Regions from separate parts of the Pseudomonas sp. ADAK2 TE3594 genome, predicted to be linked through region 2. Evidence: riboswitches for the same ligand, from Rfam matches in the RefSeq annotation. Region 2 holds a riboswitch; the other holds the start of a gene.
The links. A riboswitch is a leader RNA that binds a small molecule or an ion and turns the genes downstream of it on or off. The one in region 2 is predicted to bind cobalamin.
Positions count from the first base shown of each region.

Region 1: linked by a shared signal. The riboswitch ahead of cobO (cob(I)yrinic acid a,c-diamide adenosyltransferase) and the one ahead of AB7M22_RS14270 (CbtB domain-containing protein) in region 2 are both predicted to bind cobalamin.

Region 1 is NZ_JBRJGV010000001.1:1,074,940-1,090,021, reverse strand. Features, by position in the region: gene AB7M22_RS04915 (glutathione peroxidase) at 16-567, opposite strand; gene AB7M22_RS04910 (hypothetical protein) at 624-746, opposite strand; gene AB7M22_RS04905 (MFS transporter) at 743-1,951, opposite strand; gene AB7M22_RS04900 (MarR family winged helix-turn-helix transcriptional regulator) at 2,004-2,408, opposite strand; gene AB7M22_RS04895 (adenosylcobinamide-GDP ribazoletransferase) at 2,559-3,290, opposite strand; gene cobC (alpha-ribazole phosphatase family protein) at 3,293-3,868, opposite strand; gene cobT (nicotinate-nucleotide--dimethylbenzimidazole phosphoribosyltransferase) at 3,865-4,920, opposite strand; gene cobU (bifunctional adenosylcobinamide kinase/adenosylcobinamide-phosphate guanylyltransferase) at 4,917-5,450, opposite strand; gene AB7M22_RS04875 (cobyric acid synthase) at 5,598-7,070, opposite strand; gene cobD (threonine-phosphate decarboxylase CobD) at 7,067-8,059, opposite strand; gene cbiB (adenosylcobinamide-phosphate synthase CbiB) at 8,052-8,960, opposite strand; gene bluB (5,6-dimethylbenzimidazole synthase) at 8,957-9,607, opposite strand; gene AB7M22_RS04855 (cobyrinate a,c-diamide synthase) at 9,604-11,004, opposite strand; gene cobO (cob(I)yrinic acid a,c-diamide adenosyltransferase) at 11,015-11,626, opposite strand; cobalamin riboswitch at 11,706-11,939, opposite strand; gene AB7M22_RS04845 (hypothetical protein) at 12,094-12,690, shown strand; gene AB7M22_RS04840 (PQQ-dependent sugar dehydrogenase) at 12,759-14,072, shown strand; gene AB7M22_RS04835 (C40 family peptidase) at 14,246-14,782, opposite strand; gene AB7M22_RS04830 (C40 family peptidase) at 14,948-15,082, opposite strand, start outside.
Region 2 is NZ_JBRJGV010000001.1:3,240,523-3,255,604, forward strand. Features, by position in the region: gene AB7M22_RS14235 (MerR family transcriptional regulator) at 1-373, opposite strand, end outside; gene AB7M22_RS14240 (NADH:flavin oxidoreductase/NADH oxidase family protein) at 451-1,674, shown strand; gene AB7M22_RS14245 (phospholipase D-like domain-containing protein) at 1,796-3,442, opposite strand; gene AB7M22_RS14250 (vWA domain-containing protein) at 3,616-4,161, opposite strand; gene AB7M22_RS14255 (ATP-binding protein) at 4,281-5,285, opposite strand; gene cobN (cobaltochelatase subunit CobN) at 5,440-9,315, opposite strand; gene cobW (cobalamin biosynthesis protein CobW) at 9,319-10,392, opposite strand; cobalamin riboswitch at 10,494-10,707, opposite strand; cobalamin riboswitch at 10,970-11,197, shown strand; gene AB7M22_RS14270 (CbtB domain-containing protein) at 11,319-11,525, shown strand; gene AB7M22_RS14275 (CbtA family protein) at 11,537-12,244, shown strand; gene AB7M22_RS14280 (cobalamin biosynthesis protein) at 12,241-12,654, shown strand; gene cobM (precorrin-4 C(11)-methyltransferase) at 12,737-13,483, shown strand; gene nfuA (Fe-S biogenesis protein NfuA) at 13,649-14,233, opposite strand; gene AB7M22_RS14295 (fatty acid cis/trans isomerase) at 14,485-15,082, opposite strand, start outside.

The DNA.
Region 1 (15,082 bases), 2.2 Mb from region 2:
TTTAGTGCGCGTCGATCAGGGTTTCGAAGCGAGAGCTTTCTCCACCGCCTCGATGAACTCGGGATTGTCAGGCTTGGTCAGGCTGGAGAAACTGGCGATCACCTTGCCTTGGCGATCGACCACGTACTTGTAGAAATTCCACTTCGGCGAACTGCTTTGTTCAGCGAGAACCTTGAACAAATGCGTTGCATCATCGCCCCGGACTTTCTGTGGCTCGGTCATGGTGAAGGTGACGCCGTAGTTCACGTAACAGACCTTGGCAGTCTCTGCGCCATCTTTAGACTCTTGTTTGAAATCATTGGATGGAACACCAACCACCTCAAGCCCTTGATCCTTGTAACGCTGATACAGCGCCTCAAGGCCTTTGAACTGCGGGGCGAAGCCACAGAAGCTCGCGGTATTGACCACCACCAGCGGCTTGCCGGCGAAGCGCTGGCACAGATCGATGGATTCCTTGGCACGCAGTTTGGGCAATGAGCCTTGTAACAACTCCGGGCATTCTGCCGCCTGGACCAACCCGGTAAAAACCGTCAGCAACGCGGGAACTGCAAGCCAGCGCATCAGCATGTCGGTGCATCCTTGAACAATCGTCAGAAAACGAAATTACTCGCCTTCGCCGCTCGCTAGCAAGCACCCATGCCCAACTGCATCAACGCCAGGCCACCCTGACGCCAGCCCCACCACGCCAGGGCCAGCAGCAGTACGCCGATGGCGATTACAGCCATCCGCGGCCAGAGACTGTTCATGCTGCACTCATCCGGGTTTGCAGACGTGCCACCGGCTGCTCGCGCACCGGCCAGTTCAGGGCTGCGGCCAACAGACTCAAGAGAATCGCCACCTGCCAGATCAAGTCGTAACTCCCGGTTCGGTCATACACCACCCCACCCAACCAACCGCCGAGGAACGAGCCGAGCTGATGGAAGAGGAAAACGATCCCACCGAGCATGGACAAATTTCGTACACCGAACAAGGTCGCCACTGTGCCGTTGGTCAAGGGCACCGTCGACAACCAGAGAAATCCCATGGCCATGCCGAACAAATAAGCCGTGACCTGAGTGACCGGCGCCCAGAGGAACAGCACAATCACCACCGCCCGTAACAGATACAGACCGGTGAGCAGGCGCGGTTTGGACATCCGCCCGCCGAGCCAGCCAGCGGTGTAGGTGCCGAAGATATTGAACAGCCCGATCAGCGCCAGCACCGTGGTGCCGACGGAGGCTGGCAAGTGTTGGTCCACCAGATAGGCCGGCAAGTGCACGCCGATGAACACCACCTGAAAACCGCAGACAAAAAAACCGAACGCCAACAGCCAGAATCCTGAATGGGAACAAGCTTCGCGTAGCGCTTCAGAGAGGGTTTGCTCGTGCCCGAGCACCGGCAGCGGCTTGTCCTTGAGCATGCTCACCAGCGGCACGATCAACGCCACCACCAGGCCCAACACCAACAATGCCGCAGACCAGCCAAGCCAGCCGATCAGCCCCAGCGTGCCGGGCAACATGGCGAATTGGCCGAAAGAACCGGCGGCGCTGGCGATACCCATGCCCATGCTGCGTTTTTCCGGTGGCACGGCCCGGCCGACCACGCCCAGGATCACCGAGAACGAGGTGCCCGACAGGCCGATGCCGATCAACAACCCAGCGCTCAAGGACAAGGTCACCGCCGAATCGGACAGCCCCATGAACACCAGACCCAGGGCGTACAGAACACCACCGATCAACACCACCTTCGCAGCGCCAAAGCGGTCGGCCAGTGCGCCGGTGAATGGCTGCGCCAGGCCCCAGATCAGGTTCTGCAAAGCAATGGCGAAGGCAAACACTTCGCGGCCCCAGCCGAACTCGGCACTCATGGGCGCCAGAAACAGCCCGAAACCGTGTCGCACCCCCAGGGACAACGCCAGAATCAGCGCACTTCCCAACAGAACCCAACCGCATGTACGCCACATTGATGTCATTCTTGTTCTCCGGTAGCGGGTATATACCCGCTTAAGATCGAACAAACTGGCCTCAAGCCAGTTCGTCCAGCAGTTTCAGCAAGGTTTCACGCTTCTCGGCACCCAGACGGTCGATCAACCGCTGCTGCGCCGCTTCCCAGGCCGGCAAGGCCGCTGCCAGACGTTCGCGCCCTGTCTCAGTGAGCTGGACGATGCGATTGCGCATGTCCTCGCCTTCGATCAGCGTCACCAGACCTTCGCCCTCCAGCACCCGCAGATTGCGCCCCAAGGTGCTGCGATCCAGGCCCATGGCCTCCGCCAGCGTCGAGATGCTCGGCTGATCCAGACGCTGCAGATTGCACAGCAAAGAATACTGGGCAACGTTGATCCCGAAGCCGTCGAGAGCGCCGTCGTAGTGCCTGCTGACGCCACGAGCGGCGCGACGCAGGTTAGTACACAAACATTGAGAAGGAAGCATAGTGCGTGTATATACCCGCGGTTAAATGAAAGCAAATTTTTTGACACATATTACCGTAGGAGCGAGGCTTGCCCGCGAAGGCGGCAGCACAGTCAACATTGATATCGACTGACACACTGCCTTCGCGGGCAAGCCTCACTCCTACAGGATTCAGAGCAGTGCAAGCCCCACCAGCACCTCCACCTCCAGCAATTCCAGCAACGCCCCTGCCGTATCGCCCGTTGTCCCGCCCAATCGCCGCACCATCACTTGCCGCAACCAGACAAACACCGCTGCCGCCAGTGCAAGCGCCCATACACCGCTGAGGCCTGCCATCACAACACAAGCCACCGCACTGATCGCCAACACCTGCTGACCGGCCAAACGCGGCAGATGATCGGCCAGCGCCTGCCCCAATCCACCGGGACGCACGTAAGACGTGGTGAGGAATAACCCCAGCAACGCGCTACGGCTAATCAATGGAACGATGATCAGGATCACGCTGTGCTGCTGCTCGATCAACGCCAGCAACGCGGCGAACTTGAGCAGCAACACCAGCACCAGCGTCACCACGGCGATCGGCCCGCTACGCGGGTCTTTCATGATGGTCAGGGTGCGTTCACGGTCGCCGTAACCCCCGAGCCACGCATCGGCGCTATCGGCCAGGCCATCCAGGTGCAACGCGCCGCTGAGCACGACCCAAACACTCAGCAGGAGTGCGGCGTGAAGCAATAATGGCGTGCCCAGCAATAGCCAGTTCAGCCCCCACAGGATCACGCCAAACAGCAAACCGACCAGCGGATAAAACAGCAGCGACCGGCCCAGTTCCTCGGGCGTCGGCATGCCTGGCAGGCGAATCGGCAGGCTGCTCAAAAATTGCAGGGCGATCCAGAACGGCAACATGGTCAGATCGCTTCCCTTAACAAGACGCCGGGCTCGACCGACAACGAGAACAACGCGCCATGACCAACTTCAACGTTGAGCAACTGCTCACGCGGCAATCCGCGCGCTTGAGCCAGCAACAAACGCATGACGCCGCCATGGCTGATCAGCAAGATTCGCTCACCCGCATAGGCCGTGTGCAGCCGTTCGATGGCCGCCAACACCCGCGCTGAAAAGTCCGCAACCGGCTCACCCTCGGGCGGCGTGAACGAATAGGGATCGGCCCAGAACAAGCCCAACGCCTCGGCACTGGTTTCCATCAGCGCCGCCGCGCTCTGCCCTTCCCAAGCGCCGAAGTGCAGCTCTTGCAGATCCTTATCCAGCTGCACCGGCAAACATAGTTGCGCCCCAAGTTCTTGCGCAAAGCGCGCACAACGCTGCAACGGCGAACTGACCAGTCGATCCCAGGGCCCCTGTTCGATCACTGCGGCGCGCATTTGCTCCCAGCCCTTGCCGGTCAGCGCATCGTCGAGGCTGCCGCGCAAACCGCCGCCGAGTTCGGTTTCGCCATGGCGCAACAGGTCCAGGCGCAAGGTCATGCCGGGCGATCCGCCACCGCGGCTTCGGCGAACGTCGCCATTTGCCCGTGCAGGTCGCAGGCCAGACGCAACAATGGCACGGCCAACGCCGCGCCACTGCCCTCGCCCAGTCGCAGACCAAGGTCCAGCAACGGTTCGGCGTTCAGGGTTTCGAGCACATGGCGATGACCCGGCTCGGCGCCGCGATGACCGAACAGCAACCACTCACGGCAGGCCGGATTCAAACGCACCGCCACCAACGCAGCGACACTGCAAATAAACCCGTCGACCAACACCGCGACGCCTTCCTGAGCACAGGCCAGGTACGCGCCGACCAGCGCAGCGATTTCAAAACCGCCGAGGTTGAACAAGGTCTGCAGCGCATCGCTACGCTGAGCGCCATGCAACGCCAAGGCGCGTTCGATGACTTGGGCTTTATGGCTGACACCCGCCGCGTTCAATCCGGTCCCCGGTCCGGCCAGATGCACCACCGGGCAATCGAGCAACGCACAGGCCAACGCGCTGGCCGCGGTGGTATTGCCGATGCCCATTTCGCCACCGATGAACAACTGTGCGCCTGCCGCGATGGCGCGCTGCACACTGTCGCGACCGGCCTGCAAGGCGAGTTCACCTTGGGCCTGGGTCATCGCCGGTCCCTGGACGAAATTCGCCGTGCCCGGGCCGATGTTCAGGTGACGCACCCCCGGCAGATTCAACGACGGCGTGACGGTGCCGAGATCGACCACTTCCAGGGAAGCCCCCAACTGCCGCGCCAACACGCTGATCGCCGCGCCGCCGCTGACAAAGTTGTGCAGCATCTGCCCGGTGACTTCCTGCGGAAACGCCGACACTCCTTCAGCAACTACACCATGGTCACCGGCAAAAATCGCAATCCACAGCTGATCCAGCGTCGGCTTGACCTGCCCCTGCAACCCGGCCAGTTGCACCGCCACCGATTCGAGCTGGCCGAGAGAGCCGGCAGGTTTGGTCAGTTGCTGTTGACGCGCCTGCGCCTGTTCCACCGCTTGAGCGTCGATTGGCTTGCACGGGTTCAGCCACCAGGAGTGAGTCATAACGCAGTTCCTTTCAAAGTCAGGGGCAGGCCGGCAACGGTCAGTACGACTCGCTGACAGCGCTCGGCCAAGGCTTGATGCAGCCAACCGGCTTCATCGACATAGCGGCGAGTCAATTCGCCCAGCGGTACGACACCCATCCCGGTCTCGTTGCTGACAAAAATGATTTCACCCGTCAATGACGCCAGGCAGTCCAGCAGAGCTTCGCGCTCGGCCGACAAGCGCTCGGCATCGTCGAGCATCAGCAGATTGGTCAGCCACAACGTCAGGCAATCCACCAGCAAGCAACGATCGGCACTGGCGGTTTCGCGCAGCACGCGGGCCAGTTCCAGCGGTTCTTCAATCAACGCCCACTCGGCCGGACGGCGGGCGCGGTGATGGGCCACCCGCTCGTTCATTTCGCCATCTTGAGATTGGCTGGTGGCGATGTAGGTGGCTATATAAGTGACTTGGAGCTGACTGTCTGTCGCCAGCTTTTCAGCCAGGCGGCTTTTGCCGGATCGAGCGCCGCCGAGGATCAGTTGCAGCATGGTTTATTCCTTAAAATGTGCGGTGTCGGGGCGGGCCTCTTCGCGGGCAAGCCTCGCTCCTACGGATTAGCGTCGAATCGTAATAATGTGAACGACACAAAACCTGTAGGAGCGAGGCTTGCCCGCGAAGGCGCCCTCAAAACCACCTCAAAAACCACAGAGCTCACGCAACAGCGAGGTATCCAGATGCTTCTCCACCAAATCCGCCAATCGCTCGATATCGCGCTCGCGCAAGGCGTGGTAATCCACTTCCTGCACATCCTGCAACCCGGCCCAGCGCAACAGCGCACTGCACGCCGCCGGTGACTCGAACAGGCCATGCAGATACGTGCCGAAAATCTGCCCATCGACACTTTGCGCGCCATCGCAGCGACCATCGTCGAGCTGCACCGCAGCATTTTCCAGCGCCGGCCCGGTGGTCACGCCGGCATGAATTTCATAGCCACTGACCTGCGCATCTTCCAGTGCCAGGCGCCCACGCACATTGCGCAACTGCTTCTCTTCTTCGAGCTGCGTTTCGAACGCCAGCAAGCCCAAGCCGGCACTGGAACCCGGCGCGCCTTCAAGGCCCAGCGGGTCGTGCACCTGCTCGCCGAGCATTTGCAGACCGCCGCAAATCCCCAGCACTTTTCCGCCATAGCGCAAGTGCCGCGAGATCGCCGTGTCCCAACCGTTGGCCCGCAAGTACGCGAGGTCACTGCGCACGCTTTTCGAGCCGGGAAGAATGATCAGGTCGGCTGGCGGAATCGCCTGGCCGGGTCCGATGAATTGCAGGTCCACTTGCGGATGCAGACGAAGCGGATCGAAATCGGTGTGGTTGCTGATACGCGGCAGTACCGGCACTACCACTTTCAATACTTGATCGGCCTTGTCGGTCTGACGCTGATCGAGACCGTCCTCGGCCTCAAGATGCAGGTCCATCACATACGGCAAAACGCCGATCACCGGCTTGCCGGTGCGCTCCTCCAGCCAATCGAGGCCTGGTTGCAGCAAGGTGATGTCGCCGCGAAAACGGTTGATGATGAAGCCTTTGACCCTTGCCTGCTCGCTGGGCGACAGCAGCTCCAGCGTGCCGACCAAATGCGCGAAAACTCCACCGCGATTGATGTCGGCAATCAGTACGACCGGGCAGTCCACCGCCTCGGCAAACCCCATGTTGGCGATGTCGCCGGCGCGCAGGTTGATCTCTGCCGGCGAACCTGCCCCTTCGACCATCACCACCGGATACGCCGCACTCAAACGCTCATGAGAGGCCAGCACCGCTTGCATGGCGATGACTTTGTAGTCGTGATAGGCGACGGCATTCATGGTGGTAACCGCGCGACCATGAATGATCACTTGGGCGCCAGTATCGCTATTGGGTTTGAGCAGCACCGGGTTCATATCGGTGTGCGGTTCAAGGTTGGCAGCCTGGGCCTGCACCGCTTGAGCGCGACCGATCTCGCCACCGTCAGCAGTCACCGCGCTGTTGAGAGCCATGTTCTGCGGCTTGAACGGCACGACACTCACGCCCTGGCGCGTTACCCAGCGACACAGCGCCGTCACCAGCGTGCTTTTACCGGCGTCCGATGTAGTGCCCTGCACCATCAAAGTCGCGCCCTGCACCTTCAATGTAGTCATTGCGCTTCCTTAACGTAGGCTTCAAGCGCTTGCTCAAGACGCAGCCAATCCGCCTCATCGGCGGGCAAGCCAAACCGCACGCTGCTGTTGTGGGTGAACAACCGCAGCAGAATGCCGCGCCGGGCCATGAATTCATGCAGCGCTTCGGCGCACTCGGTGATCAGCCATTGGAACAATGCACAGCCGCCCTGAGGTTTGAAACCGTACTGTTCAAGCAGCAACGCCAGACGCTCGCCGGCCTCGTCAGTACGAATGCGCTGTCGGGTGTGCCCGTCCGTATCCGTCAGGCACGCCTGACCCAGCACTCGGGTCGGACCGCTGACCGCCCAAGGTCCGACCTGTTCGGCCAGCAGCTTGAGCAACTTGCGCTCGGCCAGCACAAACCCCAGTCGCACACCGGCCAGGCCGAAGAACTTGCCGAAGGAGCGCAGTACGATCAAGCCGATCTGATTGGCGAACGGCGCCAGACTCAAATGCGGGGTGTTGTCCATGAACGCCTCGTCCACCACCAGCCAGCCACCGCGCTGGGCCAGCCGCGAATGCCAGTCCAGCAGACGAGCCGGAGTCAGGCTCAACCCCGTGGGATTGTTCGGGTTGACCACCACCAGCACATCGAGGCTGTCGAGAAAGAAATCGACTTCCGACTCCAGCACTTCACGCACGATGTACCCGTTGCGACGCCAGGCTTCGGCGTGTTCGGCGTAACACGGCGACAGCACGCCGACCTTGCCGGCCCGACGCAAACGCGGCAGCAACTGGATCGCCATTTGCGACCCGGCCACCGGCAACACTTGAGCCGCACCGTAATAGTTGCAGGCAGCCTGCTCCAGACCGTCATCGGTTTCCGGCAACCGCGCCCAGGCCCGCAGCGGGATGTCCGGGACCGGGAATGGCCAGGGCGCGAGGCCACTGGACAGGTCGAGCCAATCGGCTTCGGCAATGCCGTATTCAAGCGCCGCCTTGCGCAAGCGGCCACCGTGCTCAAGCATAGAATTCAGCCCCCACGCAGAGAATCAGCAGCCATAACCATACCCCGCGCTGGACCAATTGCCAGCCACGGTCGATGGAATCGGCATCCGCCGGCACGCCTTCGCCCAACTGCGGACGCTGATGCAGCTCACCGTGATAAATCGCCGCCCCACCCAACTCGACGCCCAGCGCGCCAGCACCGGCGGCCATCACCGGCCCGGCATTCGGGCTGTCCCAGGTCGGGCCCTGGGTACGCCAGCACTTCAGCGCCAGTCGGGTTTTGCCCAGCAGCGCGTAGGTCAACGCCACCAGACGTGCGGGAATGTAATTGAGAACATCATCGATCTTCGCCGCGGCCCAACCGAAACGCTCGAAGCGTTCGTTGCGATAACCCCACATCGCATCCAGGGTGTTGCTCAGACGATAAAGCACCACGCCGGGTGCACCGGCCACGGCAAACCAGAACAGCGCGGCGAACACCGCATCGCTGCCGTTCTCCAGCACCGACTCGGTGGCGGCGCGGGCGACTTCGGTTTCATCCAGTTCGCTGGTCTGACGGCTGACCAGATAACCAACGCGTTTGCGCGCCTCGATCAGATCATCACTGCGCAGGGCCTTGGCCACCGGTTCGACGTGTTCACCAAGGCTGCGCATGCCGAGGGCGCAATAGAGCACGAGAATCTCGACAATCCAACCGACATAAGGCGCCCAGGAAAGCGCGGTGGCCAGCAAGGTCAGCGGCACGACCGCCATCACCCAGGCCGTAACCCCGTGACTGCGCCAGCCACGGCCACCGGAGTTGAAACGTTGCTCGATGCGATCGGCAACACGACCGAACGCCACCAGCGGATGCCAGCGTTTGGGTTCACCCAGCAGCGCATCCAGCGCGACCGCGGCGACACTCAACAACGCCACACTCATTGACTCACTCCCCAATAATTTTCATACAGCAACTCACTGAGTGGACGCGCCTGCGCCCAACCTTCGAGTACCAACATCGGCGCCGGATAGAATTCCTTGACCGGCCCCAGGCAAAGAACGGCCAAAGGCTTGGCCCCGCTCGGTAAACCCAGCAAGTCCGCCAGCGCTTGCGGTTCGAACAGAGACACCCAGCCCATGCCCAGGCCTTCGGCGCGGGACGCCAGCCAAAGATTCTGGATGGCGCAAGACAGCGAGGCCATGTCCATTTCCGGCAACGTACGACGGCCGAAGATATGCCGCTCACGATCATCCATCAGCGCGGCGACCAGCACCTCGGCGCAGTCGTTGATGCCTTCGACCTTGAGCTTCATGAATTCGTCGGAGCGCTCGCCGAGGGCTTCGGCGGTGCGGATGCGTTCTTCTTCCACCAGCTGCTGAATCTTGCCGCGCAGTGCCCGGTCGCTGATGCGGATGAAACGCCAGGGCTGCATCAGGCCGACACTCGGGGCCTGATGCGCGGCTTCGAGCAGACGACGAAGTAACTCGGGCTCGACTGTGCCGCCGCTGAAGTGACGCATGTCGCGGCGTTCGGCGATGGCTCGGTAGACGGCTGCGCGCTCGGCTTCGGAAAATGCGTTTTCCGTCATGGCCTCTTCGCGAGCAGGCTCGCTCCCACAGTGGACCGTGTTTCTTCAGGCAACACACTCTCTAATGTGGGAGTGGGCTTGCCCGCGATGGCGGTGTCAAGGTCAGGCACAAACAGCGCGGCAATCGCCGATGGATTGGACGGGAAATAAAAGTGCACATAGGAAGCCGTCATCCGCCCCTCACGATAAACCGCCTCCGCCCCTCGCCCGCCATTGGGGCTCAAACCTCGAGCAATCGGCTCAAGCCCGGTGCTGGTCAGCGAGTGGTGATACGTGTGCCCACGCAGCAAACCTTCCGGCAATTCGACCGCCTGCAAGGCCAACGCGGCAAGACGCTTCTGCATCACCGCATCACCGGCCAGCAAGCCAACCAGTTCAGCGCGAGTGCCCTCGACATCGGTCAAGGAATCCAGCAGATACAGCATGCCGCCACACTCGGCCAGCAACGGTTTACCCGCCGCGTGGTGAGCGCGGATCGCGTTCAGCATCGGCGTGTTTTGTGACAACGCCACATGGTGCAATTCGGGGTAACCGCCCGGCAGATAGAGGCTGTCTGCCTCCGGCAACCCGCTGTCGCGGATCGGCGAGAAAAAAGACAATTCGGCGCCCATGGCCCGCAGCAAATCCAGGCTCGCGCCGTAGGTAAACGCGAAAGCTTCATCGCGGGCCACGGCAATCCGTACACCGGCCAGCAACGGTTCGGCCGCGATCATTTCAGGCGCGGCGAATTCCACGGCCGGCGGCAGCGCCACATCGCAACTGCTGGCCAGTGACTCGGCGGCCGCATCGAGGCGCAGATCGAGATCATTCAGCTCGCTGGCCTGAACCAGGCCAAGATGTCGACTCGGCAATTCGATCCCGGTCTCCCGGGACAACGCACCGTACCAGCGCAAGCCTTCAGTCAGGCTGCCTTCGAGCAACTGCGCATGCCGCACAGTGCCGACCCGGTTGGCCAGCACACCGGCAAAAGGCAAATCCGGCTGATAACGCGCAAGGCCCAGGGCCAGCGCGCCAAACGTCTGCGCCATCGCGGTGCCGTCGATCACGCCAAGCACCGGCACACCGAAGTGCCGCGCCAGGTCGGCGCTGGACGGCGTACCGTCGAACAGCCCCATGACGCCTTCGATGAGGATCAGATCGGCTTCGCCAGCGGCCTCCCACAACAGACGCCGACTTTCTTGCTCGCCGACCATCCACATGTCGAGTTGATAGACCGGTGCACCGCTGGCGCGCTCGAGAATCATCGGGTCGAGAAAGTCCGGGCCGCATTTGAACACGCGAACCTTGCGCCCCTGATTGCGATGCAAACGGGCCAGCGCGGCAGTGACGGTGGTCTTGCCCTGACCGGAGGCCGGCGCGGCGATCAGTACCGCCGGGCATTGACGATGGCTATTCATAAAGTGCAGTTCACAGCTCGACGCCTTTTTGCGCTTTGATTCCGGCCTGGAAGGCGTGCTTGATCATGCCCATTTCTGTGACGGTGTCGGCCAGCTCGATCATCTCTGGCTTGGCGCCACGACCGGTGACCACCACATGTTGCATCGGCGGACGGGCCTGCAAGTCGCTGAGCACCTGATCGAGATCGAGGTAGCCGTGCTTGAGGGCGATGTTCAACTCATCAAGCACCACGAGGCCAATGGCCGGATCACGCAGCAATTCGCGGGACACCGCCCAGGCGGCTTCGGCGGCGGCGATGTCGCGTTGGCGGTCCTGGGTTTCCCAAGTGAAGCCCTCGCCCATCACATGAAAACGCACCTGCTCCGGGAAGCGCCGGAAGAACAGCTCCTCGCCGGTGCTGGTGCGCCCCTTGATGAACTGCACGACGCCGCACTGCATACCGTGGCCCATGGCCCGCGCAAGCATGCCGAACGCCGAGCTGCTTTTGCCTTTGCCATTGCCAGTCAGCACCAGCAGCAGGCCGCATTCATTCGGGGAGTTGGCGATGCGTTCGTCGATCACCGCTTTTTTGCGCAGCATGCGCGCCAGATGGCGTTCGTCACGATCGGGGGTATCAGTCATGGGAGCTCTCCGTTGAGGCTGGATAACGGCGGGCAGGCACAAGAATAGACGGCAAGAAGCCTGGCATCGCCCGCCGTGATGCCGTTGGATGAATCAGGCCGGTCTCCGGGCTCATGAGCGGCGTTTTGCCTGACTGCGCGCCTTCCCATGTTGACATCAACACAGTGGCTCAAGGCGCAGTTTTCACTCATTTACCGTTGCGGGGGCAGCGCCGGGATCGTGACGCTTCGTCGCTTGACGATAGTCACTCACCGGCTTCCCTGTTTCACTCTGTCGGCCACCGCCACAGAGCACCTGAAACAAGCCGCGAAGGTTAGAGGGTTGGGGGTGGAGCGTCAATTGAAGACAAAGCGCGGGCGAGCGATATACTGCCGCCGATCAAATTTCTGACACCCAACTTGCACCACACTGTCAGCAGTGATATCAAAGCGCCACAACCCAACATCACAATTACAAGGGTGAGCAACATGCAAGGCATGATCATCAGCAATCCGAAGCTGGAATTCCTGCGACCGGTGCTGGAACGCTGGTTTGACTGTATCGACCGCTACAACGCTGTACGCGGCGATAACGACACACCTTATTGGTACGACGAAAAAGCCAACCTCGGCCTGCTCTCCGCCGCAGCCTGGATGGCAGAAATGGTCACCTTGCAACAAACGCCGACGCGCAAGCAGAACGAAGAAGGCGAACGCAACGGCCGCGCCGACCTGTTTATCGCCACTCCCGAAGCCACCGCCGAACAACGCGCCTACCTTCAAGCCACTCAACGCTGGCCGCGGGTCAACAGCCTGAACCTGACTCAGGCGCTGCAGGACATCACCAGCGAGGCCAAGAGGATCAGCTACGCCAGCGACCTGAAACTCGGTTGCCTGTTCGTTGCGCCGCAAAAAGCTCAGCAGAGCGCTACACCGGAAGAACTCCAGGACATGCTCGACGACCTGCAAAAGGAACCCAGCTGCGCCGTGGCCTGGTATTTCCCGTACGCCTATCGCAAGTTGCGCAATGAAGCCGGCAACTACCATCCAGGGATCGCCGTATTGTTCAAGGAAGCCCGCGGCTGACGGGTTGAACCATCGAACGTCTACGCTTCTCTATGATTACGTCAATGCATTCATAGGGAAGATCAGTAATGCGCAAACCCCATCTCGTTTTCATCATCGCGCTCGCCGGAGGGCTCGCCGCCTGTGGTGAAACCTCCAGCCTGCAAGTCTCGGACGGCACCGGACCGTCGCCCAAGCTGCCGGAACCGAATAAAACCCTGATCCCGACGGTGAACATCGCCCCGGCAATCGGCTGGCCTGAAGGCAAGAAACCCGTCGCCGCGGCAGGGACTCAAGTGGCGGCGTTTGCCGAAGGCCTCGATCATCCGCGCTGGCTCTACGTATTACCCAACGGCGATGTGCTGGTGGCCGAAACCAACGCGCCGCCCAAACCCGATGATGGCCAAGGCATTCGCGGCTGGGTCATGGGCAAAGTCATGGGCCGCGCCGGTGCCGGCGTCCCCAGCCCGAACCGCATCACCCTGCTGCGGGACAAGGACCACGACGGCGTCGCCGAAACCCGCATGGTATTCCTGGAAAACCTCAATTCGCCCTTCGGCATGACCCTGGTCGGCAATGACCTGTACGTCGCCGACACTGATCGCCTGCTGCGTTTCCACTATGAAAACGGTGAAACGGCGATCAAGTCGCAGCCGATCAAGGTGGTCGACCTGCCGGGCGGTACGCTGAATCATCACTGGACCAAAAACGTCATCGCCAGCAAGGATGGCAGCAAGCTGTACGTCACCGTGGGCTCGAATAGCAACGTCGGTGAAAACGGCATGGATCAGGAGGAAGGCCGCGCGGCGATCTGGGAAGTGGATCGCGCCACCGGCAATCATCGGATCTTCGCCTCGGGGATTCGTAATCCAAACGGTCTGGCCTGGGAGCCTCAGAGCGGCGCACTGTGGACCGCCGTCAACGAGCGTGACGAAATCGGCAGCGACCTCGTGCCGGACTACATCACCTCAGTGAAGGACGGCGGGTTCTACGGCTGGCCTTACAGCTATTACGGCCAACACGTCGACATTCGCGTCGAGCCGCAAAAACCCGATCTGGTGGCCAAGGCCATCGCCCCGGACTATGCGGTGGGGCCACATACCGCGTCACTGGGCCTGACATTTGCCGAAGGCAGCAAACTGCCCGCGCCGTTCACTCAAGGTGTATTCATCGGCCAGCATGGCTCGTGGAACCGCAAGCCACACAGTGGCTACAAAGTGATTTTCGTGCCGTTCAGCGCCGGCAAACCGACCGGGCAACCGGTGGATGTGCTCACTGGCTTCCTCAACGACGAGGAAAAAGCCATGGGCCGGCCGGTGGGCGTGGTGATCGATCAGCAAGGAGGCTTGCTGGTGGCGGATGATGTCGGGAACAAGGTGTGGCGCGTTTCAGCAGCCAAGTAATCAGCTCTGACCGTAGGAGCGAGGCTTGCCCGCGAAGGCGGCAGCACAGTCAACATTGATATCGACTGACACACCGCTTTCGCGGGCAAGCCTCGCTCCTACAGTTTTTGCACAGCGTCAACCTGTCGCCCAGCGCGAGTCATCCTTCAAGCGAGCGATCATGACAACTTCCGCTACGGATTATGTGCCAAGTGCTCAGGTTGCAAGACGCGCTTGGCGCTCAGGTAGGCTTTCTGCCAGTAAGCCTTGGACAAGCTGTCCAGCTTGACCGTGCCGCCCGTGGCTGGCGCGTGGACGAAGCGGCCTTCGCCGACGTAGATCCCGGCGTGGCTGACCTGGGAACCACCATTGGTGGCGAAGAAAATCAAGTCACCGGTTTGCAGGCCTTCCTTGCCGACACTAGGAGCCTGCATGCCGATCATCTCGCGGGTGGAGCGCGGCAAGGAAATGCCGGCGACATCGCGATAGACGTAACCGATCAGACCGCTGCAATCGAACCCGGAATCCGGTGTGTTGCCGCCCCAGCGATAAGGCGTTCCCACCAGACCCAGCGCGCGAAACAGTACGTCTTCTGCCGCAGGGGAAAAGGCTTGGGAAGGACCGAAAACAATCGGAGCGCGGACCACCGGCGCAGGTGGCGGTGTGCGGCTGGCGCAGGCGCTGAGCAGCGCTGCGAAGAACATGAGTGCGAGGCGGGCCGACATCGTCATAAACAGAACATCCTGATCTGGCTGCGGCTTTTTCCACCGAAAGGGCAGAAAAGAAAACCGCCTGCGCAGAACGCAGGCGGTTTGCCATCAATATTAGATCAGGATTCTAGCGGCTACGCGGCAAACTTCAAGTAAGACTTTAAGTTCGCCTTACAAACTGTCCGCTTACTTGCGTGCCGTGACGATAGCCGGGGCCGTAGTCGGCGCCATCGCGAGTGCGCGCTTGGCTTCGATGAAGGTCTTGCTCCAGTAGCTGTCGCCCAGGCTATCGATCCGCACACCACCGCTTTTGCGGCTGCT
Region 2 (15,082 bases):
CATTCGCACTGCACCCCATGCCCTCGGGTCGCGCCTGGATGCTCTCGATCACTTCCAGCAACTGCGCCTTGCTCTGGGCCAAGTGCAGTTGCATCGCTTCGATCTGTTCGACCTTGCGCCCGAGGCTCGCCACCAACTCGTCATGATTGACCTCACCCGTCGTGGCATCCGGTAGCAGCAGCTTCAGTTCTTCAAGGGTGAAACCGGCCTGCTGGGCGCACTGGATGATTTTCAGGGTTTGCAACACTTGCGGCGGATAACGCCGATAGCCATTGGCCTGCCGCTCGACCTGACGGATCAGGCCCTGGGCTTCATAAAAACGAATGCGCGAGGCGTTCAACCCGCTCTGCTGCGCCAATTCACCAATTTTCATCACGGCCTCATTTGCACGCTTGACATTAAAGTTAACTTTAAGCTTAGCCTCTACGCTTCACTGATGAGGAGTCAAGCATGTCGCCCTTCCAAGCGTTGAATTTGCCCAACGGCCAGACCATCGGCAATCGCATCGCCAAAGCCGCGATGGAAGAGAACCTCGCCGATACTGGGCAGGCACCTTCCGGCGAGTTGTTTCGGCTGTATCAAGCCTGGGCCGACGGCGAAGCCGGGTTGTTGCTGACCGGCAACGTGATGATCGACCGCCGCGCCATGACCGGCCCCGGTGGCGTGGTGCTGGAAGACGAGCGAGACCTGGAACGTTTTCGTCAGTGGGCAACCATCGGCCGGGCCGGTGGCGCGCAGTTCTGGGTGCAACTCAATCATCCCGGCCGCCAGACCATGGCCAACCTCGGCCAGCAAGCCTGGGCACCCTCGGCGGTGGCGCTGGATCTGGGCGGGTTTTCGAAGATGTTTGCCGAACCCAAACCCATGAGCGAGAACGACATCACAGAAGTCATTCAACGCTTCGCCACCAGCGCTGCCTTGGCGGAAAAGGCCGGTTTCACCGGGGTGCAGATTCACGCCGCGCACGGGTATCTGATCAGCCAGTTTCTCTCGCCATTGACCAATCGCCGCACCGACCGCTGGGGCGGCTCTCTGGAAAATCGCGCGCGCCTGCTGCTGGAAGTGCTCAGCGCGGTTCGCAAGTCCGTATCGCCGCAGTTTTGCGTGGCGGTGAAGCTCAATTCCGCGGACTTCCAGCGCGGCGGTTTCGACGCCGACGATGCCCGGCAAGTGATCCAGTGGCTCAATGACCAGCAAATCGATTTGCTGGAACTCTCCGGTGGCAGCTACGAAGCCCCGGCCATGCAAGGCGAGGCTCGCGACGGTCGGACCCTGGCACGAGAAGCGTACTTTCTGGAAATGGCCGGTGAACTGGCCAGTGTGGCGAGCATGCCGGTGATGGTGACCGGCGGAATACGGCGGTTGGCGATCGTCGAACACGTGCTCGGCAGTGGCATCGCCATGGCCGGCATCGGCACGGCCATGGCCATCGAACCGAACCTGGTCAAACGCTGGCGTGCAGGCCAGAACAGTCACCCGCAGTTGCCACCGATTCGCTGGAAACGCAAACCCTTGGCAGCGCTGGCGAATATGGCCGTGGTGAAGTTCCAGCTTCATCGATTGAGCCGCGGGCGCAAGCCTAGACCGCAAGTCTCGGCGATATGGGCATTGATCCTCGACCAGTTGTACATCGCTCGGCGTACCCGTCAGTACCGCCAGGCGATGGGTAAATAACCGAAGGTCAAACCTGTGGGAGCGAGCCTGCTCGCGATGAGGGCCTTACATTCAACATCTATGTTGACTGATCTACCGCTATCGCGAGCAGGCTCGCTCCCACAGGAAGCCCGCCAGGCTGTTATCGTCCGGCAAAGCGCAACCGCGACAACATCCGCAAATCGCCCTCGCGGTAATAGTCATCGGTCCAGCTATCATCCGGCGCCAATGGCCGGACCTGTTTGAGTTGTAGTTTTTTTGCGAAGTAGCGGAACCGGTAATGCTCGTAAAAGCGCAGCAGTTCCAGCCCGTAGCGATCGGCCAGGTCGGTGTCGCCACGGATGATCAGGAAGTTCTCATCATTGCCGTTACTGGCCGCCTCACTCAGGTTATGGCTGCCGCTGATGATCGTCGGTGCGTCGGTGGTGAAGTCGACGACGATGGCTTTGGTATGCACCAGCAGTCTGCCCTTCTGGCCTTTCATATTCTCCTTGAGCCAGCCTTCCAGGCCGGTATTGAGCAACGCGGTGGCGGCAAATTGAGCGGTGCGGTCAGCGTGGATACCGGTGATGCTGCTGACGGTGTTTTGCAGGCCGTAACGCAAAATATCGTCGTGGGGCTGGCCGAGCAATGCGTTGAGCACTTCGTCCGGCAAGGCGAACGCGGTGACAAACAGCAGGTCTTTTTTGGCGGCGTTGATGATGTCGACGAACTCACGCAAGTCGCCCTGGCCCGAGCGTGGTGAAAAACCGGCGAACAGCGGCTGGTCCGGTGCCATCGGATTGTGTTCCGTGAGCCATTCCCGTGTGGCGCCGACATCCGTCGGGTCGGCCCAGACCTGCTCGAAGGTTTGCAGATAACTGGCGCCGATCCGAGCGTCGTCCAGCACATGCACGACGTTGGCCTGACGGTAAACACCGTTGGGCGTGAAGTTGGTGCTGCCACAGAGCACCGCTTCGGGCTGATGCTGCCCCGCTGCGTCGAGCCGGCTGAGGACCATGAACTTGTTGTGGAAGATGTTGTGAGTGACTCGCCCGCGCTTGTTCGCCGCCGGGATTTTTTCCAGGCTGGCTTCGTTCATCGCCGTGGTGTCTTCGTCGGGTTGGGCGTGGTACAGGACCCGAACCTTTACACCGCGCTCGAAAGCGGCGTTCACCGCATCGACGATCACCTTCAGCTGATATTCATAGATCGCGATGTCCAGCGCCCACTGACCATCCTCGGCCCGCTCGATGAACCCCAGCAAGCGTGCGAGCAGACCATTTTCCAGCCATTGCCGTGGAGCGTCGGGCCATTCTTCGATGGGCAGTTTCTTGTTGGCGCTGAGCTGCGCATCGAGGTCGGCGAATTTGCGCTGGAAGGCCTGACTCGCGGCCACCGCCCGGTTGAAGATGACATTCTGGCCCGCTGGAAGGCCATTGTCGGTGGTGAGCGTCACTTCCAGAAACTCACCCAGCTGCGGCGCATCGGCGGTACCGTAGGCCAGGTGAATCCGATAATGGATCGTCACACCCGGATTGACCGCGTAATCGGCCCAGCGAAATTTCTGCAACGGCGCGGCATCGCTGGGGGTGGCGTGAAACTGGGGGAACGTATGAGTCTTGCCGGGGAAGGTCAGGCTGTTGAACAGAAACAGCCAGGGTTTGTTGCCTTGCTGTTTTTCGATGGCGAAACCCAGCAGGCCTTTGCGACGGGGTTCGGCCACGTCGATGGCCAGCAACACACCGTTGGTGCCAGCGTAGGCTTTGACGCGAAAATCGTCCTGATCGTTGCGGGCTAGAACGCGCATGGGTCACTCCTGTGATTGTCTTGCTTACAAAGCATAGGGCAGCGATACGGGGTAAACATGATTATCCGACACCCAAGTGATGCCATCGCGAGCAGGCTCGCTCCCACAGGGAAACGCATTCCAATGTGGGAGCGAGCCTGCTCGCGATGGGGTCAATACTGTCAGCACAAAACTCAACCTGAAATCAGCTCATCGATATGCCGATAATCAACCTGCAACTGCGCCGCCAACACCTTGGCCCGGCCAAGATGAATCGGCCCGCGCTCAATGTCGATCAGCAGCCCCGGGCAATTCAGCGCCGGCAACGTTGACCATTCCTTCACCCGCCCATCCGTCACCAACAGCAGCCGTTGCTGCTCTGCCGGAAAACGTTTTTGCCGAGCCGCCAGCCAGTGCCCTGCTTCACCCAGCGCCGCCAGCATCGGCGTACCGCCGCCGGCACCTAGCCCGTCGAGCCAGTCGCGCAAGCCCGCGGAGGCTTTCAACCCTTGCACTTGCCACTTCGGCACATGACCACTGGCGGTCAGCAACGCCAGCCGCGCGCGCTGCCGATAGGCATCGTCGAACAGTTGCGCCAGCAGGCCCTTGGCATCGCTCAACGCCTGATGACGCCGGGTCGAGGCCGAAGCATCGACGATCACCAGCCATAATTCATGAGGACTGCGGGTGCGCAGATGAAACAGCACATCATCGCGTTGACGCGGTCGGCCATTGAGCAACGTGCCGGGCCAATTGATTGACCCACTACGGGCCGCGTGACGCTTGCCCTGCCTGCCGCCACCCAGCCGTCCCGCGCGGGGTCTGGCATTCGCCCCCGCGTCCGATCGAGGGCGAATGCCTAGGGCTTTTTTGGCCAGCTCGGCACTTCACGTCGTGCGCCGACCGGCAGCGCCTGGGCGGGCATTTCGCCCCACTGGCCCTGACCTTCGCTCGGGTTGGGGTTCTGATTGGAGGGCTGTGCTGCGGGGGCTTGGTGCGACATCGGTGGCGAGTGTTCGCGACGACGATGGCGCAAGGCAAACTCGGCGACCGCGTCGATATCGTCCTCGCTGATCGCGTTCGCGCCCCGCCATGCCGCGTGAGCCCGGGCCGCGCGCAACCAGACCAGATCGGCTCGCAGGCCATCGACGCCAGCGGCAAAGCAGCGCTCGGTGATCTGCGCCAGTGCGGTATCGTCCAGAGGAATGCTCGCCAGTGCCGAGCGCGCCTTTTGGCAACGCTCGCGCAGTGCGTGTTGCTGGCTTTCCCATTCGGCGCAGAACCCTTGCGGGTCGCTGTCGAAATCCAGTCGACGACGGATGATCTGACCGCGCTCGGCGGGTGCGGTGTGGCCACTGAGGGCGACGTTCAGGCCAAAGCGGTCGAGCAATTGCGGACGCAGCTCGCCCTCTTCCGGGTTCATGGTGCCGATCAGCACAAACTTCGCCGAATGCCGATGGGAAATCCCGTCGCGCTCGATCAGGTTGGTGCCGCTGGCGGCCACGTCGAGCAGCAAGTCCACGAGGTGATCGGGCAGCAGATTGACTTCATCGACATACAACACACCGCCGTCGGCCTTGGCCAGTACGCCGGGGGAAAACTGTGCGCGCCCCTCGCTCAGGGCCGCGTCGAGATCGAGGGTGCCCACCAGCCGTTCTTCGGTGGCACCCAGGGGCAAGGTGACGAATTGACCGCTGGCCAACAGGTCCGCCAGGCCACGGGCCAGGGTGGATTTGGCCATGCCCCGTGGACCTTCGATCAGCACGCCACCGATTTTCGGATCGATGGCGGTCAGGTACAGCGCGAGCTTCAAATCATCGGCGCCGACCACGGCGGAGAGCGGGAAATGGGGGGTGTCGGTCATTATTAAATCTCGGTCATGGTCGGTGGCAGGCACACCTTGTACCTGTGGGAGCGTGGCTTGCCCGCGAAGGCGTCCGCTCAGTCGAAATCAATGTTGATTGTGAGGGCCTCTTCGCGGGCAAGCCACGCTCCCACAGGTTAGCGGTGCCACAGATTTACCCGTCTTCTTCTATGTCCAGCAACAAATTCTCCAGCGCCTCGCGGTACTCGCCCGGCTCTTTCCACATCCCCCGCTGCTGCGCCTCGAGCATGCGCTCGGTCATATCGCGCAAGGCATGGGGGTTATGTTCGCGGACAAACTCCCGGGTCGCCGGATCGAGCAAATAAGCGTCCGCCAGCAACGCATATTGGTGATCGTCGATCAACTGCGTGGTGGCATCGAAAGCAAACAGGTTATCGACTGTCGCCGCCAGTTCAAACGCGCCTTTGTAGCCATGACGCTTGACCCCGTCGATCCATTTCGGATTGGCCGCACGGGAACGGATCACCCGGTTCAGCTCTTCCTTCAACGTGCGGATTTTCGGCAAGTCCGGCTGACTGTGATCGCCGTGATAACTGGCCGCCGCTTCACCGCTGAGACTTTCGACAGCCGCCAGCATGCCACCCTGGAACTGGTAATAGTCGTTGGAATCGAGCAAGTCGTGCTCACGGTTGTCCTGGTTTTGCAGCACTGCCTGCACCTGACTCAGACGCTGGGCGAATTGTTCGCGGGCGGCGGTGCCTTCATCGGAGCCGCCGTAAGCGTAGCCGCCCCAGTTCAGGTAAACCTCGGCCAGGTCTTCGCGGCTTTGCCACAAGCGACCGTCGATGGCGCCCTGCACGCCTGCTCCGTAAGCACCCGGTTTGGCCCCGAAGATGCGCCAGCCGGCCTGCCGCCGCGCCGCTTCTTCATCCAGCCCGGATTCCAGCAGCGCTTGCCGCTCGGCGCGGACCTTGGCCGCCAACGGGTTGAGATCATCCGGTTCATCCAGCGCGGCGACCGCTTGCACGGCGGCGTCAAATAGCCGGATCAGGTTGGCAAAGGCATCACGGAAGAATCCGGAGACGCGCAAGGTCACATCCACCCGTGGACGGTCCAGCAAACTCAACGGCAGAATCTCGAAGTCGTCGACCCGTTGACTGCCAGTCGCCCACACCGGACGCACGCCCATCAGCGCCATGGCCTGGGCGATGTCATCGCCGCCGGTGCGCATGGTCGCGGTGCCCCAAACCGACAAGCCGAGCTGACGCAGGTGATCGCCGTGGTCTTGCAAGTGCCGCTCAAGAATCAGGTTCGCAGACTGGAAGCCGATGCGCCACGCGGTGGTGGTCGGCAGGTTGCGCACATCCACCGAATAGAAATTGCGCCCGGTGGGCAGCACGTCCAGACGGCCGCGACTCGGTGCGCCACTCGGCCCGGCCGGGACGAATCGACCGTTGAGGGCGTCCAGCAGGCCGCGCATTTCCGCCGGGCCGCAGGCGTCCAGACGTGGGGCAACGACTTCGCGCAGGCTGTCGATGATGGCGCTCACTTCCGACCAATCACCCTCCTGTGAGAGCGGGCCTTTGTGGTGAGGGGGTTCACCCCCGTTGGGTTGCGAAGCGGCCCCAAAAAATGGGACTGCTGCGCAGTCCAACGGGGGCAAGCCCCCTCGCCACAAGGTTTGAGGCGTGCTCAGTGCCTGCGAGATCAGTTGAGCGGCGAACAGCTCAAGACGTTCACGGGTATCGCCCGCCGTGCGCCAGACTTCATCGCTGATCGACAACAAGGCATCCGGTCGAGGACCGTCCCAAGCCTCGGCCAGCGCGCAATCCAGCGGATCAAACCCCAACACAAACGCCTTGGCCAGCGCCCGCAACAAACTCGATTGCGCCCCACGACCGTCGCCGCGCGGAATACGCAGCAAGGCCAATAAGGTGTCGATGCGCAACCGCCCGACCGGCGACTCGCCAAACACGTGCAAGCCATCGCGGATCTGCGACTCCTTCAAGTCGCACAGGTACGTGTCCAGACGCGGCAACCAGATCGCCGCATCGGCATCGCTGTCGAGCTTCTCGTCCAGTTGCAGTTCGCGGTCAATGTGCGTGTCGCGCACCAATTGCAGGATGTCGCGCTGCAGTTCCCGGGCGCGGCGCGGATCGAGCAATTGCGCTTCGTAATATTCGTCGGCCAGCAGCTCGAGATTGCGCAGCGGGCCGTAGGTTTCGGCGCGGGTCAGCGGCGGCATCAGGTGATCGATGATCACGGCTTGCGTACGGCGTTTGGCCTGGGCGCCCTCGCCCGGGTCGTTGACGATGAACGGATAGATGTTCGGCAGCGGCCCGAGCAATGCATCCGGCCAGCAGTTTTCCGACAGCCCGACGCCCTTGCCCGGCAGCCATTCGAGGTTGCCGTGCTTGCCGACATGGATCACGCCGTGAGCGCCGTAGGTGTTGCGCAACCAGAAGTGGAACGCCAGATAACCGTGAGGCGGCACCAGGTCGGGGTCGTGATAGACCGCGCTCGGGTCAACCTGATAACCCCGGGCCGGTTGAATGCCGACGAAGGTCAGGCCGAAGCGCAAACCGGCAATCATCATTCGCCCGCCACGGAACATCGGATCGCTTTCGGGCGAGCCCCAACGTTCCAGAACTGCTTGGCGATTGGCCTCGGGCAGCGCGTTGAACATCAGGTAGTAGTCGTCCAGCGCGAGGCTTTGATGGCAGGGACGCTGGTCGAGGGTGTCGAGGTCATTGCTGACGCCGCCGAGCAATTGCTGGATCAGCGCGGTGCCGCTGTTTGGCAATTCAGCCGGCAACGGATAACCTTCGGCGTGCAGGGCACGAAGGATGTTCAATGCCGCAGCCGGAGTATCGAGGCCAACGCCGTTGCCGATGCGCCCATCGCGCGTCGGGTAGTTAGCGAGGATCAGGGCGATGCGTTTTTCGCCATTGGGCACTCGCGCCAGATCGATCCAGCGCCGCGCCAATTCGGCGACAAAATCCATGCGCTCAGGTTGCGGCCGGTAGCAGACCACGTCGGACTGGCTGCGCTCGCTGCGCCAGGCCAGGTCCTTGAAACTGATCGGCCGACTGATGATTCGCCCGTCCAGCTCCGGCAGTGCGATGTGCATCGCCAGGTCGCGGGGGCCGAGGCCTTGTTCGCTGGCGCGCCAACCGGGTTCATTGTCCTGGGCGCAGATCGCCTGGATCACCGGAATATTGCGGCGAAACGGTCGCAGGTGCGGTGCTTCGGGGCTGGATTGGGCGAAACCGGTGGTGTTGAGAATCACCCCTGCCTCGACTTCATCCAGCAAGTCCTCGACCACCGTCAGGCAGCCGGGCTCTTTCAAACTGGCCAGCGCAATCGGCAATGGGTTCAACCCCGCCGCCTGCAAACGCTGGCAGAAAATATCGATGAAACCGGTGTTCGCCGCCTGCAAATGCGAGCGGTAAAACAGCACCGCCGCCACCGGCTGATCAGCTTGCCAGTCGGCTTGCCAATCGCTCAACTCAGCGGGGCTTTTGTGCGGGTGGTAGATCGCGGTGCGTGGCAGGGTTTGCGGCTCGGACCATGAGTAGTCGCGATCCAGCCAGCGATTGGCGAGGCAGCGAAACAGGTCGAGCGCGTTGGCCATGCCGCCCTGACGCAAGAAGTGCCAGAGCCGGTCGCGGTCTTGCGCGGTTACGGTGCTCAGGTCACTGAGCTCCGGGTCCGGGCGATCATCCCCCGGCACCAGAATCAGCTGCACGCCGCGCTCGGACAATTCCACCAGACGCTCAATGCCATAACGCCAATAGGCGATGCCGCCGTGCAGCGAGATCAGAATCACTTTGGCGTGGCGCAGCACTTCGTCGACGTAGAGATCGACCGAGGCGTGATTCTGCACTTGCATCGGGTTGGCCAGGCGCACGCTCGGGTAATCGTCGGGCAACTGCTGCGCCGCTTCGGCGAGCAACGCCAGGCTGGAATCGCCGCTGCACAGGATCACCAGCTCGGCGGGGGTTTGTCCAAGGTCGGCAATGTTGTCATCCGACACGAAACCGCCGGGCTGGGTCCTGAGCAGGTGCATGGTTTAAACGCTGAGCGCAGCGCGCAATTGCGCTTCGAGCGCAGCGGCGTCCAGATCCTGACCGATCAACACGAGACGCGTGGTGCGCGCTTCTTCAGCGCCCCACTGACGGTCGAAGTGCTTGTCGAAACGCGTGCCCACGCCCTGGATCAGCAGGCGCATCGGTTTGTTCGGCACCGCTGCAAAACCTTTCACCCGAAGGATGCCGTGCTGGACCACCAATTGAGTCAGCGCATCCATCAGCAGGCTTTCGTCGGCTTGTGGCAGCTCGATCGAGATGGAATCGAATGCGTCGTGGTCATGCTCATCGTGGTGGCCGTCTTCACCTTCGTGGTGATGATCGTGATGGCTGTGGCGGCTGTCGATGTGTTCTTCAGAACCGGCGCCGAGGCCGATCAGCACGTCCAGTGGCAGACGACCGCTGCTGGCTTCGATGACTTTCACCGCTGGCGGCAGTTCTTCAGCGACTTCCAGGCGCACACGGGCCAGGTCTTCAGCGCTGATCAGGTCAGCCTTGTTGAGGATCACCAGGTCGGCGCTGGCCAGTTGGTCGGCGAACAGCTCGTGCAGCGGCGATTCGTGGTCCAGGTTCGGGTCGAGTTTGCGCTGGGCATCGACCTGATCCGGGAACGCAGCGAAAGTGCCAGCAGCGACGGCCGGGCTGTCGACCACGGTGATCACCGCGTCAACCGTGCAGGCGCTACGGATTTCTGGCCATTGGAAGGCTTGAACCAACGGTTTTGGCAGGGCCAGGCCCGACGTTTCGATGAGGATGTGGTCGAGGTCGCCGCGACGAGCGACCAGTTCGCGCATCACCGGGAAGAATTCTTCCTGAACCGTGCAGCACAGGCAGCCGTTGGCCAGTTCGTAAACGCGGCCGTTGGCTTCTTCTTCGGTGCAACCGATCGAGCACTGCTTGAGGATCTCGCCGTCGATGCCCAGCTCGCCGAACTCGTTGACGATCACTGCGATGCGACGGCCCTGGGCGTTGTCGAGCATGTGGCGCAGCAAGGTGGTTTTGCCCGAGCCGAGGAAGCCGGTAACGATGGTGACAGGGAGTTTGGCCAGTGTTTTCATCGGATGCCCTTTGGCAAGGTGGCGGGCATACGGGACGACAATCGCTGCGGCAGGTGTGCGCGCGCAAGAGTTCCGCCACCGGATCACCCCGCCCGGTTGTAGTGAGAATCTGTGTCGAGGCAGGTCTCCTGGCTGACGGTGTGCCAATCGTTCGACTGGCGTTTGCTGCGCCTTCCCGCGAACCTGATGGACCAGGGTTTGCAGTGGCGTGGCAGCGAACATCACCGTTCACAGTTGCGGGGGCAGCCGCGGCATCGACCGCGTTCCCTTCTTAGCTTCGGCAGACGCCGAAGAACCTCGAAAGCGCAAGGCTACGCATCGTGTGGGGGCGGGTCAATGTCCGTGCAGAGATCTGTGGTGACTCACAGGACGCCTTCGCGGGCAAGCCTCGCTCCTACAGGAATAGTGTCGATGATGATCGTTCTCACGCTCTGCGTGGGAATGCCTCAACGGACGCTCCGCGTTCGGCTGTGAAAGGGACGCGGAGCGTCCCGGGCTGCATTCCCACGCAGAGCGTGGAACGATCAACTCAAACGAGAACCCATGCCAATTGACGCCCAACCCCCGCCCATGCTCTCCTACACGCCTTGTTACGGGTGCCCTTCACAGGGTGAAACGGGAAACCGGTGAATCATGTGCTTTACTCTAAAGCCATGTCAGTCCGGTGCTGCCCCCGCAACGGTAAGCGAGTGAAGCGTCAGATCCACTGTGCCCGTCATACGGCATGGGAAGGTGATGCTTGCAGGTTTCGGCGCAAGCCCTGCCCCTCGCGAGCCCGGAGACCGGCCCGCAACACAAAGTGACTCTTACGTTCACTGAATAACAAACCCGCGGTGGGCGGGCGCTGTTCGAAATCTCTGCGTGCCCCGGCGTGCGGAGGTTTTCATGCGCTCTATTCACCCGCTGACAGACCAGAGGGAAGCGCCATGTCGATCATCAGCAGCACCGGCAGCAACACCGATAAAAAGAGCACGATCAGCACCACCACAACCCTGAGCCAACGCCTGACCGCCGCTTTTTGTGCGTCGATCCTTGGCGCCAGCCTTGTGTATTTCGCCGGTTTCTCGCACATCGAAGCGGTGCACAACGCCGCGCACGATACTCGTCACAGTTCCGCCTTTCCGTGCCATTGAGACCTGCTGACATGATCAAGCGTATTGCGCAAACCGCAGGTTTCACCGGGCTGCTGGCCGCCCTGCTATTGACCCTGCTGCAAAGCTTCTGGGTTGCACCGCTGATTTTGCAGGCCGAGACCTACGAAAAATCCGAGCCGGCCGCTGTTGAAATCCACGAGCACGCCGCGGGTGCTGTCACCGCTCATACCCACGATGCCGAAGCCTGGGAGCCGGAAGACGGCTGGCAGCGCGTGCTGTCGACCACCGGCGGCAATCTGGTGGTGGCGGTCGGTTTCGCCCTGATGCTCGCGGGCCTCTACACCTTGCGCGCTCCACGCCGTACCTCTCAGGGCCTGCTCTGGGGTCTGGCCGGTTATGCGACGTTCGTGCTGGCGCCAACCCTCGGCCTGCCACCTGAGCTGCCAGGCACTGCCGCTGCGGATCTGGCGCAACGGCAGATCTGGTGGATTGGCACTGCCGCCTCCACCGCTGTCGGCATCGCGTTGATCGTGTTCAGCCGCCACTGGCTGATGAAGATCCTCGGCGTGGCGATTCTGGCCGTCCCGCACGTCATCGGCGCGCCACAACCGGAAGTGCACTCCATGCTGGCTCCAGAAGCCCTGGAAGCGCAGTTCAAAATCGCTTCGCAGCTGACCAACATGGCGTTCTGGCTGGCCCTGGGCCTGATCAGCGCCTGGTTGTTCCGCCGCAAAAGCGATGGCCAATACTGCGCATGACTGACGTCAGCGCAGCGCCGACCCTGGTGGTCGGCCTGGGCTGCCAGCGCGGCTGCCCCGTCAGCACGCTGCGGGCGCTGCTTGATCAGGCATTACAGGCCCATCAAATCGAGCTCCGTGAGATCAAGGCCCTGGCCAGTATCGACCTGAAGCGCGAAGAACCCGCCCTGATCGAACTGGCCGAACAGCTGGCATTGCCGTTGATGTATTTCAGCAGCGAACAATTGGCCGGTTATGAACCGCAACTCAGCCACCACTCGGACATCGCGTTCGAACGCACCGGTTGTTACGGCGTAGCGGAAAGTGCCGCGCTGGCACTGGCCGAACAATTGGCTCAGGCACCGGCAAAGTTGCTGATTCCACGACAAAAATACGCCCAGGCCACCCTCGCATTGGCCAGCGCCGCGTAAAATCCTCGATAATCCCCGCCTTCGATCATGAGCAATCTTCATCTGAAGCGTGCCCATACCCTTTTTCTGACAGGAAACGACGATGACCGTCTACTTCATTGGCGCAGGCCCCGGCGACCCGGAATTGATCACCGTCAAAGGCCAGCGGCTAATTCGTAGCTGCCCGGTCATCATCTATGCAGGCTCCCTGGTCCCCGCCGCCGTGCTGGAAGGCCACCGGGCCGAACAGGTGGTCAACAGCGCCGAACTGCACCTGGAACAGATCATCGAGCTGATGAAAACCGCCCATGCCAACGGCCAGGACGTGGCCCGGGTGCATTCCGGTGATCCGAGCCTGTATGGCGCGATTGGCGAGCAGATTCGTTACCTGCGTGAACTCGACATCCCTTTCGAAATCATTCCCGGCGTCACCGCCACCGCCGCCTGCGCGGCGCTTTTGGGTGCGGAACTGACCTTGCCGGACGTGTCACAGAGCGTGATTCTGACCCGCTACGCCGACAAGACCGCCATGCCAGCCGGTGAAGAGCTCGGTAGTCTGGCGCAGCATGGGGCGACCATGGCGATCCACCTCGGGGTCAATCATCTGGAGAAGATCCTCGCCCAATTGCTGCCGCACTACGGCGCCGACTGTCCGATCGCGGTGATCCACCGGGCGACCTGGCCGGATCAGGATTGGGTGGTGGGGACGCTGGCGGATATTGCCGGGAAGGTTCAAGCCAAGGGATTTCGCCGCACGGCGCTGATTCTGGTGGGTCGGGTGTTGGGTAGCGATCACTTCAGTGAATCGTCGTTGTATCGCGCGGGGCATGCGCATTTGTATCGCCCATAGGACGCCATCGCGGGCAAGCCCGCTCCCACAGGTTTTGAGTCGGCCACAGTATTGCGGTCAACACAAAATCTTGTGGGAGCGGGCTTGCCCGCGAAGGGGCCATTGAATTCGACCCACAAAAAACGGCGCTCACGGGGCGCCGTTTTTCATTTTGCAGCGAACACCTTAGTAGTAGGCGTTTTCTTTCTGCGTGTGGTCGGTCACGTCGCGAACGCCCTTGAGCTCGGGAATACGCTCGAGCAAGGTGCGCTCGATACCTTCGCGCAGGGTGACGTCTGCCTGGCCGCAGCCTTGGCAACCGCCGCCGAATTTCAGCACGGCAATGCCGTCTTCAACCACATCGATCAGGCTGACCTGACCGCCGTGGCTGGCCAGCCCCGGGTTGATCTCGGTTTGCAGGTAGTAGTTGATGCGCTCGTTGACCGGGCTGTCAGCGTTGACCATCGGTACTTTGGCGTTTGGCGCCTTGATGGTCAGTTGACCGCCCATGCGGTCGGTGGCGTAGTCGACTACCGCATCGTCCAGAAATGCTTCGCTGAACGAGTCGATGTAAGCGGTGAAGCTTTTGAGCCCCAGCGCCGTGTCTTCAGGTTTTTCTTCGCCCGGCTTGCAGTAGGCAATGCAGGTTTCGGCGTACTGGGTGCCAGGCTGGGTGATAAAGACGCGGATGCCGATACCCGGGGTGTTCTGCTTGGAAAGCAGATCAGCCAGGTAATCGTGGGCGGCGTCGGTAATGGTAATAGCGGTCATGGAAACTCCTCGCAGGCTTGGACGCAGTTTACGCCAATCATCGCGCCGGACAAAGTCCTAGTATTTTTGTCGGGAAAGTGTGCCTGTCGATGAACATCTGATCACCGTCGCCCCCTGTAGGAGCGAAGCTTGCTCGCGAAAGCGGTCTGACATTCAGCATAGATGTCGACTGTTGGACCGCTTTCGCGAGCAAGCTTCTCGCTCCTACAGGGGTTCAGCCAGGGTTCGGGGGTGCGTGTTCAGGCTCTCAATCAAAGATTCTCGTAGCGGTTCATGTCCAGCACACCCTCTTCCACCGGGTCGGTGTCGTGGATGTAGCGGCTCAGATCATGGAAATACTGCCAGAACTGCGGATGACTGCGACGAATGCCCCAGCGTTCGACGATTTTCTCGAAACTGGCGGCGTCCCTGGCGTTTTCCATCGCGTCGACGAACGCGGGCACTTGCCCGGCCGGGATGTTGAACATGAAGTTCGGGTAGCTGCTGAGTACACCCGGATAAATCGTCAACGTATCGAGCCCCGGCTGATAACGCAGCGATTCACCGAGCAGGAACGCCACGTTGCTGTGGGCCCGGTTGCGCAGCAGGCTATAAACCTCGCGTTTGCCGCTTTGAGTCTCGATGCGCAACATCGTGGCTTCCGGCAACTGTTCGATGACTTTCAAACCGGCGGCCGGGCGCGAAGTCAGGCGGCTCAAGGCTTGTTCGGCGTTCTGCAACGCCAGATCGATGTTCGGCCGCGAGCAATAAGCGCCATCGCAGCGGTTGATCGGGTCAGGCTTGGCATTGAGTTCGCCGTACCGGGCCAGCAACTGCAGGGCGAAATCGCGTTTCGGGTCCTTTTCGTCC